Linked DNA regions of Hahella sp. HNIBRBA332. The protein of the gene in region 2 binds, or shares a complex with, the protein of the main gene of each other region. Links are inferred from orthologs where the notes say so. Each region holds a gene or a part of one and is shown on either strand. Other genes may lie near its edges.

Region 1 (3,921 bases), 4.5 Mb from region 2 along the record:
TCCCGCCGCACAAACAAACCCGTCATATCTGCTTTTTGACGGTCGGCGAACCTGAAAAGCAGCGATGCAATGTTGTAATAGGCTGTAAAATTATCCAGTATTAATCGCCGCAAATGTGCAAGGCGGCGACTCCGGTTGGCGGTTCAGTGTGCTTATTGTATGTAACATTTTGTTATTTTTTGTTCGTTGTCCCATTTAACCCGATAGTGAACTTGCGCACAAGCACTTCGAATAAAATCGGAGATTGGTCTGCGGTTAAATTCCCTGACATGTCATTCGCGGAAAGCCGTTAACAACAAAGCCCTTCAAACAAAGAGAGGTAAGTCTCAGCAATGGACGTAACGGCGGTATTGGACCCGCTTAACGATGCTCAACGTGAGGCGGTTACCGCCAGCGCCGGCAACCTGCTGGTTCTGGCTGGCGCCGGCAGCGGCAAAACCCGCGTTCTTGTGCACCGCATGGCATGGTTGATTCAAGTTGAGCGCATTGGCGCTCACGCAATAATGGCGGTGACGTTCACCAATAAGGCGGCGCGGGAAATGCGCGAGCGGGTGGAGTCGCTGTTGCATATTCCTACGCGCGGCATGTGGCTTGGCACTTTTCACAGCCTGGCGCATCGACTGTTGCGCGCGCACTGGCGGGAAGCCGGCCTGCCGGAAAACTTCCAGGTCATCGACTCCGATGATCAGCAGCGCATGCTGAAGCGGGTGATTCGGGAGCTGGGACTGGATGAGTCCAAGTGGCCTGCGCGCCAGGCGCAGTATTTTATCAACAGCCAGAAAGACGAAGGGCTGCGACCGGAACATATTGAGCCTGGTAGCGACGCCTGGCGGCAGACCATGAACAAGATATACCAGCGTTACGACGAATACTGTCGGCAGAGTGGGCTGGTGGACTTTGGCGAGTTACTGCTGCGCTCTCATGAACTCTGGCTGCAGAAGCCGGATTTGCTGCAACATTATCAGCAACGCTTTCAACATATTCTGGTGGATGAGTTTCAGGACACCAACACTATTCAGTATGCCTGGCTGCGCGTGTTGGCGGGGGATCGCGTCCCCATGACCGTGGTCGGAGACGACGACCAGTCCATCTACGGCTGGCGCGGGGCCAAGATTGAGAACATACAGCGTTTTCAGAATGACTTCAGCGAAGCTGCGTTGGTGCGTCTGGAGCAGAACTACCGTTCCACGCAGACTATTCTGCGGGCCGCTAACCACGTCATTGCCCATAATCCGAGCCGCCTTGGCAAACAGCTCTGGACGGATCAAGGAGACGGTGAGGCGATTGATGTTTACGCCGCTTTTAACGAGCAGGATGAAGCCAATTATATCGTCGAGTCGGTGCAGTCCTGGGTGAATCAGGGGCGCTCCCGTTCGGAAGTGGCGCTGTTGTATCGCTCCAACGTGCAATCGCGGGTATTGGAAGAAGCGCTGATTCGCCGCGGCGTGCCTTATCGGATATATGGCGGTTTGCGCTTCTATGATCGTTTGGAAGTTAAAAACGCTGTGGCGTATTTGCGTCTGGCTCACTTCGCTCATGATGACGCCGCCTTTGAGCGGGTGGTCAATATCCCCCCTCGCGGCGTTGGCGCCAAGTCGTTGGAGACATTGCGCGACGCCGCTCGCGAGCGCAGAGAATCGTTATGGCGGACTACGGTGGCGGCGGTTGGCGCAGGCTTGCTTAAAGGCAAGGCGGGGGCTGGTCTGAAGCAATTTATTGAAATAGTCGAAACCCTGCGTGAGTATGCGAAAGAGAACAGCTTGCAGGATCTGACCAAGCATATGTTGGATGTCAGCGGCCTATTGGAGCATCACGCCAATGAAAAGGGAGATAAGGCGGAAGCGCGTAAGGAAAACCTGCTAGAGTTGGTGAATGCGGTTGCTGAGTATGAAACGCTCGACAATGAATCGCCGTTGGCGGAGTTTCTGACCCAGGCGGCGCTGGATGCGGGCGAGCGTCAGGCGGATGCGGATCAGGATGCTGTGCAACTTATGACGCTGCATTCCGCCAAAGGTTTGGAATTTCCCCTGGTCTTTCTGACAGGTATGGAGGAAGAGTTGTTCCCTCACTCGATGGCGCTGGAAGAGGCGGGTCGCTTGGAGGAAGAGCGCCGTCTGTGCTATGTCGGCATCACTCGCGCGATGGAAAAATTGGTGCTTACTTTTGCGGAAAGTCGCCGCTTATACGGTCAGGATAAATACCACTCCATTTCTCGCTTTGTCCGCGAAATTCCCAATGAGCTATTGCGTGAAGTGCGTTTGCGCTCTGTCGTAAGCAAGCCTATGTTTTGGGATCGTGGGCCGGCGCATGGGGCTATTGGCGAATCCGCGCAGCAGTCGGGTATTTCACTTGGACAGCGGGTGCGACATGAGAAGTTTGGCGAAGGCGTCGTGCTGAACTATGAAGGCAGTGGGCCGCATTCTCGTATTCAGGTGAACTTTGATGATCAGGGCAGTAAATGGTTGGTGCTTTCATACGCCAGACTGGAAGTGATTTGAACTGTATGGCTGTTAAGTGACCCGTTAGATTTTGTGCGCGCTCCGCCAGTGTCCTTTTGCCGGACAATAGAGTTATACTGCGGAGCGCAGCCTTCTCGCCGGCTCATCTAAGCAGGCTTTACCCGCCCATTTGGATGGCTTGGCGACTGGCGCTGGATGCTTGGCTGCGCAAGGCGCCGAGATCACATAAGAATAAAGACAAAGGAGACGCAATCGAATGAAAAGACGCTATCTGTTTTCCCTGATGGGCGCAGGCATGTTGGGAATGCTGTTGGGCGGATGCTCCGCCGAGAAAGAAGCGGCGGCCCCGGTTGCCCAGCAGGCGCCCAAGCAAACCATCCAGTGGAAGCTGGTGACTTCCTGGCCTAAAAACTTCCCAGGACTGGGCGAGGCTCCAGAGCGCTTCGCCAAAGAAGTCGAACGTATGAGCGACGGTCGTCTGAAGATCAAAGTCTTCGGCGCCGGAGAACTGGTTCCCGCGCTGGAAGTGTTTGACGCCGTCTCCCAGGGCACTGCGGAAGCAGGCCACGCAGCAGCTTACTACTGGAAAGGCAAAATTCCCGCCGCACAGTTTTTCTCCACCGTTCCCTTCGGCTTGAACGCTCAGGAAATCAACTCCTGGATCAGCTACGGCGGGGGTCTGGAATTATGGCGTGAACTGTATGAACCTTTCGGCGTCATTCCTATGCTTGGCGGCAACACCGGCGTGCAGATGGGAGGCTGGTTCAACAAAGAGATCAACTCTCTGGATGACCTGAAAGGCCTCAAGATGCGTATCCCTGGGTTGGGCGGAGAAGTATTGCAACGGGCGGGAGGCACGCCTGTGCAGCTGCCTGGCGGAGAAATATTCACGGCCCTGCAGACCGGCGCTATTGACGCCACCGAATGGGTAGGTCCATACAATGATTTGGCGTTTGGCCTGCATAAAGCCGCCAAGCATTACTATTACCCTGGCTGGCATGAACCTGGTACTTCCCTGGAATTCACGTTCAATAAGAAAGCGTTTGAAGCTCTACCGAAAGATCTGCAGGCCATCGTCGAGGTCGCTGCGCGTATGACCAACCAGGACATGCTGGATGAATATACGGCGCGTAATAATGCTGCTTTGAACGAACTCGTCAACAACCACGGCGTGGATGTCAGACGTTTCCCTGATGACGTGCTGAAGGAGTTGCAGGACATCTCCCGTCAGACGATTCAGGAGATTGCGGAGAAAGACCCCGCGGTGAAGAAAGTGTATGAGTCTTACGAGAAGTTCCGCAGCAATGTGTGGAAATATCATGAGATCTCAGAAAAAGCTTATATCAACGCCAGATCCTAAGGCGCTCGATAGACACAAAAACCGCAGCACAGGCTGCGGTTTTTTTTATGCTTCGCGTCTTGCGCCCGCTCACTCTCCGGCAGGCACTGCGCGAATGCGTCC
Region 2 (4,931 bases):
CAACTGAGCTATCAGGGAATGAAACCGTTAGTGGCGCGTATAATAATGACCTTTAATTTAAAGGTCAACACCTCGAAAGCGGTTTTTCTTCAGTGTTTTCAGCAAATAAAAAGCCCGCTGAACTGCGGGCTTTTTAACGTTTTTGAAGACTGCCTTAAGCGTTTATTTGATCGCTTTAGCGATGCGCTCCATAGCCTGTTCCAGATTTTGCATACTGGTGGCGAAGGAGATGCGCAAATGCCCGGGCGCGCCAAAAGCGGAGCCAGGAACCAGCGCGACGCCAGCTTCGGTCAGCAGATACTCCGCCAGGTCCAAGTCGTTGTAGATATTTTCCATGCGGTCAATAACGCCTTGGAACCCTGGGAATGCGTAAAAGGTCCCGTCCACGGGCAGACAGGTTACGCCGGCCATGTCGTTAAAAGCTTTAACGACAAAGTCGTGGCGTTTCTTGAACTCTTTTACCATTTCTCCAATGCATTCCTGTGGGCCATTCAGCGCGGCTGCGGCTGCGGCTTGGGAAATGGAGCAGGGGTTGGATGTGCTTTGCGATTGAATTTTTTTCATGGCCGCAATCGCCTTGGCGGGTCCTGCTGCGTAACCAATGCGCCAGCCGGTCATGGAGTAAGCTTTGGAAACGCCATTCAGGACAAAAGTGCGGTCGTAAAGATCCGGGCAAACACTCAGGATATTGACGAAATCTTCACCAGTCCACAGCGTATGCTCGTACATATCGTCAGTCGCCACCATCACGGAAGGATGCTTGCGCAGCACCGCGCCTAAAGCGGACAGCTCATCTTTGCTATAGGCCATACCGGTTGGGTTGGAGGGGCTGTTCAGAACAACCAGTCGGGTTTTGCTGGTGATCGCCGCGTCCAACTGCTCCGCAGTGATTTTGAAACGCGTCGCTTCGCTGGTCTCAATGATTACCGGCTTGCCGTCCGCGACAATAACCATGTCAGGGTAAGACACCCAGTAAGGTGCGGGGATAATGACTTCGTCACCTTCATCCAAAAGAGCCAAAGCAAGATTGAAAAAGCTTTGCTTGCCCCCGCTGGAGACCAAAATCTGGTTGGCTTCGTAATTCAGGTTATTATCGCGTTGGAATTTGCTGATAATCGCGTTCTTTAGTGCAGGGGTTCCATCGACTGCGGTATATTTGGTCTGACCCGCGTTAATCGCGGCGATAGCAGCGTCCTTAATATGCTGGGGGGTGTCAAAATCAGGTTCTCCGGCGCCTAAACCAATAATATCTTTCCCGGCGGCTTTGAGTTCCGCCGCGCGGTTGGTGACAGCCAGAGTGGGAGAGGGTTTGATTGCTTGAACACGGCGTGAGAGATCGATTTCCAACGGAGTAATTCCTCGATTTTGGTGGTTAAGCTTGGTAAGTTGGCCAATGGCTTGAATTAAGGCGAACGGCGCGCCCAATCAATGGCCAAACGGTATAATTCTACAATGTCGTCGATTCATACGTAAGTGAGTAATGCAAAAGTTTCAGCTTAAAGCGAATTATCAGCCGGCGGGCGATCAGCCCGGCGCCATCGCCGGATTAGTAGATGGACTGCGCGACGGTCTGCTGCACCAGACATTGCTGGGGGTTACCGGCTCTGGGAAGACATTCACCATGGCCAATGTCATTGCGGAAATGCAGCGGCCCGCTATGGTGATGGCTCACAATAAAACCCTGGCAGCGCAGTTGTACGGGGAGTTCAAAGAGTTTTTCCCAGATAACGCAGTGGAATACTTTGTTTCCTACTACGATTACTACCAACCGGAAGCCTATGTACCGTCTTCCGACACTTATATTGAAAAAGACTCTTCCATTAACGACCACATTGAGCAAATGCGTCTGTCGGCCACCAAAGCGCTGATGGAGCGTAAGGATGTGGTGATTGTTGCGACCGTTTCTGCGATCTACGGTTTGGGCGACCCACAGTCTTACAAAAAGATGATGTTGCACCTGGATCGGGGCGACAAGGTTGATCAGCGTTCTTTGCTGCGCCGGCTGGCGGAATTGCAGTACACCCGTAACGACCTGGAGTTGCATCGAGCTAACTATCGGGTGAGGGGGGACGTCATTGATGTGTTTCCTGCTGAATCGGAAGCGGATGCGCTGCGCATTGAGCTGTTCGACGACGAAATTGAATCGCTGTCCTGGTTTGATCCTCTAACAGGGGAGGTTTACCGGCGAGTGCCGCGGGCGACCATCTATCCGAAAACCCACTATGCCACGCCGCGTCAGGTCATACTGGATGCGACGGAACAGATAAAGACGGAGCTGCAGGAGCGTTTGCAGCAGTTTCGCGGCTCCAGCAAATTGCTGGAGGCCCAGCGGTTGGAAGAGCGCACCAAGTATGATCTGGAGATGATGTTCGAGCTGGGATACTGCAATGGCATTGAGAACTACTCCCGGTATCTGTCCGGCCGTCAGGCGGGGGAGCCGCCGCCTACCTTATTTGATTACCTGCCTTCCGATGCCTTGCTATTTATAGATGAATCTCACGTGACGATTCCGCAGATCGGAGCCATGTATCGCGGCGACCGTTCCCGCAAGGAAACGTTGGTGTCCTATGGGTTCCGGCTGCCGTCAGCGTTGGATAATCGTCCTTTACGCTTTGACGAGTGGGAACGCCTGGCTCCGCAAATGATTTTTGTATCAGCGACGCCCGGCAACTACGAAGCCGACCATCAAGGACAAGTGGTGGAGCAGGTAGTGCGTCCCACCGGCCTGGTTGATCCGGAAATAGAAGTATTGCCGGCGTCTACTCAGGTTGATGATCTGTTAGGTCAGATTCACGAACGAGTGGCTCGCGGCGAGCGCGTGCTGGTGACGACCCTGACCAAGAGAATGGCGGAAGATCTAACGGACTTCCTGTTGGATAAAGGCGTTCGCGTGCGTTATCTGCACTCCGATGTGGAAACCGTAGAGCGAGTGGAGATCATTCGCGACTTGCGTCTGGGCGAGTTTGATGTGTTAGTGGGTATCAACCTGCTGCGTGAAGGTTTGGATATGCCGGAGGTTTCTCTGGTCGCCATTTTGGACGCAGATAAAGAAGGCTTCCTGCGTTCGGATCGTTCACTGATTCAAACTATCGGCCGGGCGGCGCGGAACGTACGCGGCAAAGCGATCTTGTATGCGGACAAAATCACCGGCTCCATGCAGCGAGCGATGGATGAAACCGAACGGCGGCGTAATAAACAGATCAGCTATAACGAAGAGCATGGCGTGGTTCCACGCGGCTTGGATAAAAAAGTCGCCGACATCATGGAAGGCGCACGCGTTCCCGGTTCCAAAAAAGGCGCTTCACAGCGCAGAGTGGCGGAAACGGCCTCTTCCTATAATGTAGAAACTGAAGCGAGAACGCCGCAGGAATACGCGAAAATGCTGCAGAAGCTGGAAACCGCCATGTATGAAGCCGCCCGTAATCTGGAGTTTGAGAAAGCCGCGCAGTTGCGGGATCAATTAAAAGAACTGAAAGAAAAAGGCCTGCAATAAAAGAAGAAGTAATGGCGTTACTACAACTATATTGGCCCTACCTGACGGCGGGGGGGATAGGGCTTGCCCTCGCGCTTCTTGCGTTGATGGGGGCGATGAGGCAGCGCCGTCTGCGGAGAGAGCTTGAGCTGCGCAATGCCCAAATAACGGAAAAGCTGTTGGCCCGCGAGGATGAAGTGGCGCGCCTTCAGGATGCGTGTGCGGAAAAAACGCAACGCTGTGAGTCTCTGCAGCGGGAAGTTGGCGTGTTGCAACAAAGTAATGCAGCGGTCAGAGCGCGGATGGAGTCTATCCATGAGCGTTATGTCAGCGCGGAGGCGGCGGCCAGAGGCAAAGAAGCTGATCTATCTGAGTTAACGCAGGCGCTTAGCGCCGCTCAGAGTGAGTTGGCGTCTTTGAAAACCGCTGCAGCGAAGGAGCAGTTACATCATCAGGAGAAGCTGAAATTGTTGGAAGCGTCGCGTGAGGCGCTGACGCAGGAATTTCAACTGTTGGCCAATCGCATCTTCGAAAGTAGCACACAGAAATTGTCCGAGTTCAGTCAGAGCAACCTGAAAACCATTCTCGATCCATTGAATACTCAGTTGAATGACTTTCGCAAGAAAGTGGAAGACGTATACGACAAGGAAGCGCAGCAGCGATTCTCGTTATCTGCGGAAATCAAGAAACTACAAACGCTGAACGAGCGCATCAGTGACGACGCCATTAAGCTGACCAATGCGCTGAAAGGCGACAATAAAGCCGCAGGGACCTGGGGGGAAGTCATTCTGGAGCGCATCCTGGAGCGTTCAGGGTTGGTGAAAGGGCGCGAGTACGAAGTACAGAGCGCCCAGCGGAATGAGGCCGGACGCCGTATTCAGCCGGATGTGATTATTCGTCTTCCAGAGAACAAAAATGTCGTCGTTGACTCAAAAGTCAGCTTGGTGGCTTATGAGCAGTACCATAACGCTGTGGACGACAGCGCCCGCATTGACTACCTGAAACAGCATGTATTGTCTGTGCGGCAACATATTAAGGGGTTGAGCGGTAAGCGCTATCAAGACGCATTAGGTCTGAATTCATTGGATTTCGTACTGCTGTTTATCCCTATCGAAGGGGCCTTTGCGGCAGCGGTGCAGGGGGATCAAAGCCTGTTCAATGAAGCGTTTCAGCAGAATGTGGTGATCGTCTCTCCTTCAACGCTGCTCGCAACTTTGCGCACTATTCACAATATCTGGCGCTATGAGCATCAGTCTCAGAATGCGCAGGAAATTGCGCGGCAGGCGGGTTATCTGTACGACAAGTTCGTCAATTTCGTGCAGGACCTGGAGGAGGTCGGCCAGCGTTTGCAACAGACGCAAGGCGCTTATGATACGGCCATGGGGCGTTTGGCCACGGGGCGAGGCAACTTGATTACACGGGTGGAGAAGTTGAAGCAGTTGGGCGCGCGCGCCGGTAA

The links. Proteins that work in one complex are often made in the same cells at the same time.
Region 1: the proteins of uvrB (region 2) and uvrD are in contact, whole or in part, in a crystal structure (PDB 7EGT), measured with the Thermus thermophilus proteins. The link is inferred for Hahella sp. HNIBRBA332 from one-to-one orthologs. Residues at the interface, in WP_096411307.1 of Thermus thermophilus: Glu23, Leu25, Arg26, Asp27, Gly28, Glu29, Arg30, Phe31, Arg55, Glu326, Asp327, Phe328, Glu379, Ser382, Gln383, His398, Gly400, Arg401; in WP_096412145.1 of Thermus thermophilus: His654, Arg656, Phe657, Gln666, Asp668, Glu669, Lys680, Arg681, Leu682, Ser683, Lys685, Tyr686, Ala687.

Annotation. Positions count from the first base shown.
Region 1 is NZ_CP132203.1:5,073,597-5,077,517, reverse strand. What follows is about bases 1-2,915. They hold uvrD (DNA helicase II), read left to right. Parts: upstream 1-332; coding sequence 333-2,498; downstream 2,499-2,915. Other genes in these bases: O5O45_RS22395 (TRAP transporter substrate-binding protein), read left to right, coding at 2,716-2,915. Outside these bases: more of O5O45_RS22395, read left to right, coding at 2,916-3,819; O5O45_RS22390 (acyl-CoA thioesterase), read right to left, coding at 3,889-3,921. UniProt on the Escherichia coli protein: A helicase with DNA-dependent ATPase activity. Unwinds DNA duplexes with 3'-5' polarity. Translocates on single-stranded DNA with 3'-5' polarity. Initiates unwinding more efficiently from a nicked substrate than double-stranded DNA.
Region 2 is NZ_CP132203.1:598,753-603,683, forward strand. Bases 1,068-3,986 are described here. They hold uvrB (excinuclease ABC subunit UvrB), read left to right. Parts: upstream 1,068-1,480; coding sequence 1,481-3,493; downstream 3,494-3,986. Other genes in these bases: O5O45_RS02900 (pyridoxal phosphate-dependent aminotransferase), read right to left, coding at 1,068-1,347; O5O45_RS02910 (DNA recombination protein RmuC), read left to right, coding at 3,505-3,986. Also shown: more of O5O45_RS02900, read right to left, coding at 163-1,067; more of O5O45_RS02910, read left to right, coding at 3,987-4,931. UniProt on the Escherichia coli protein: The UvrABC repair system catalyzes the recognition and processing of DNA lesions. A damage recognition complex composed of 2 UvrA and 2 UvrB subunits scans DNA for abnormalities.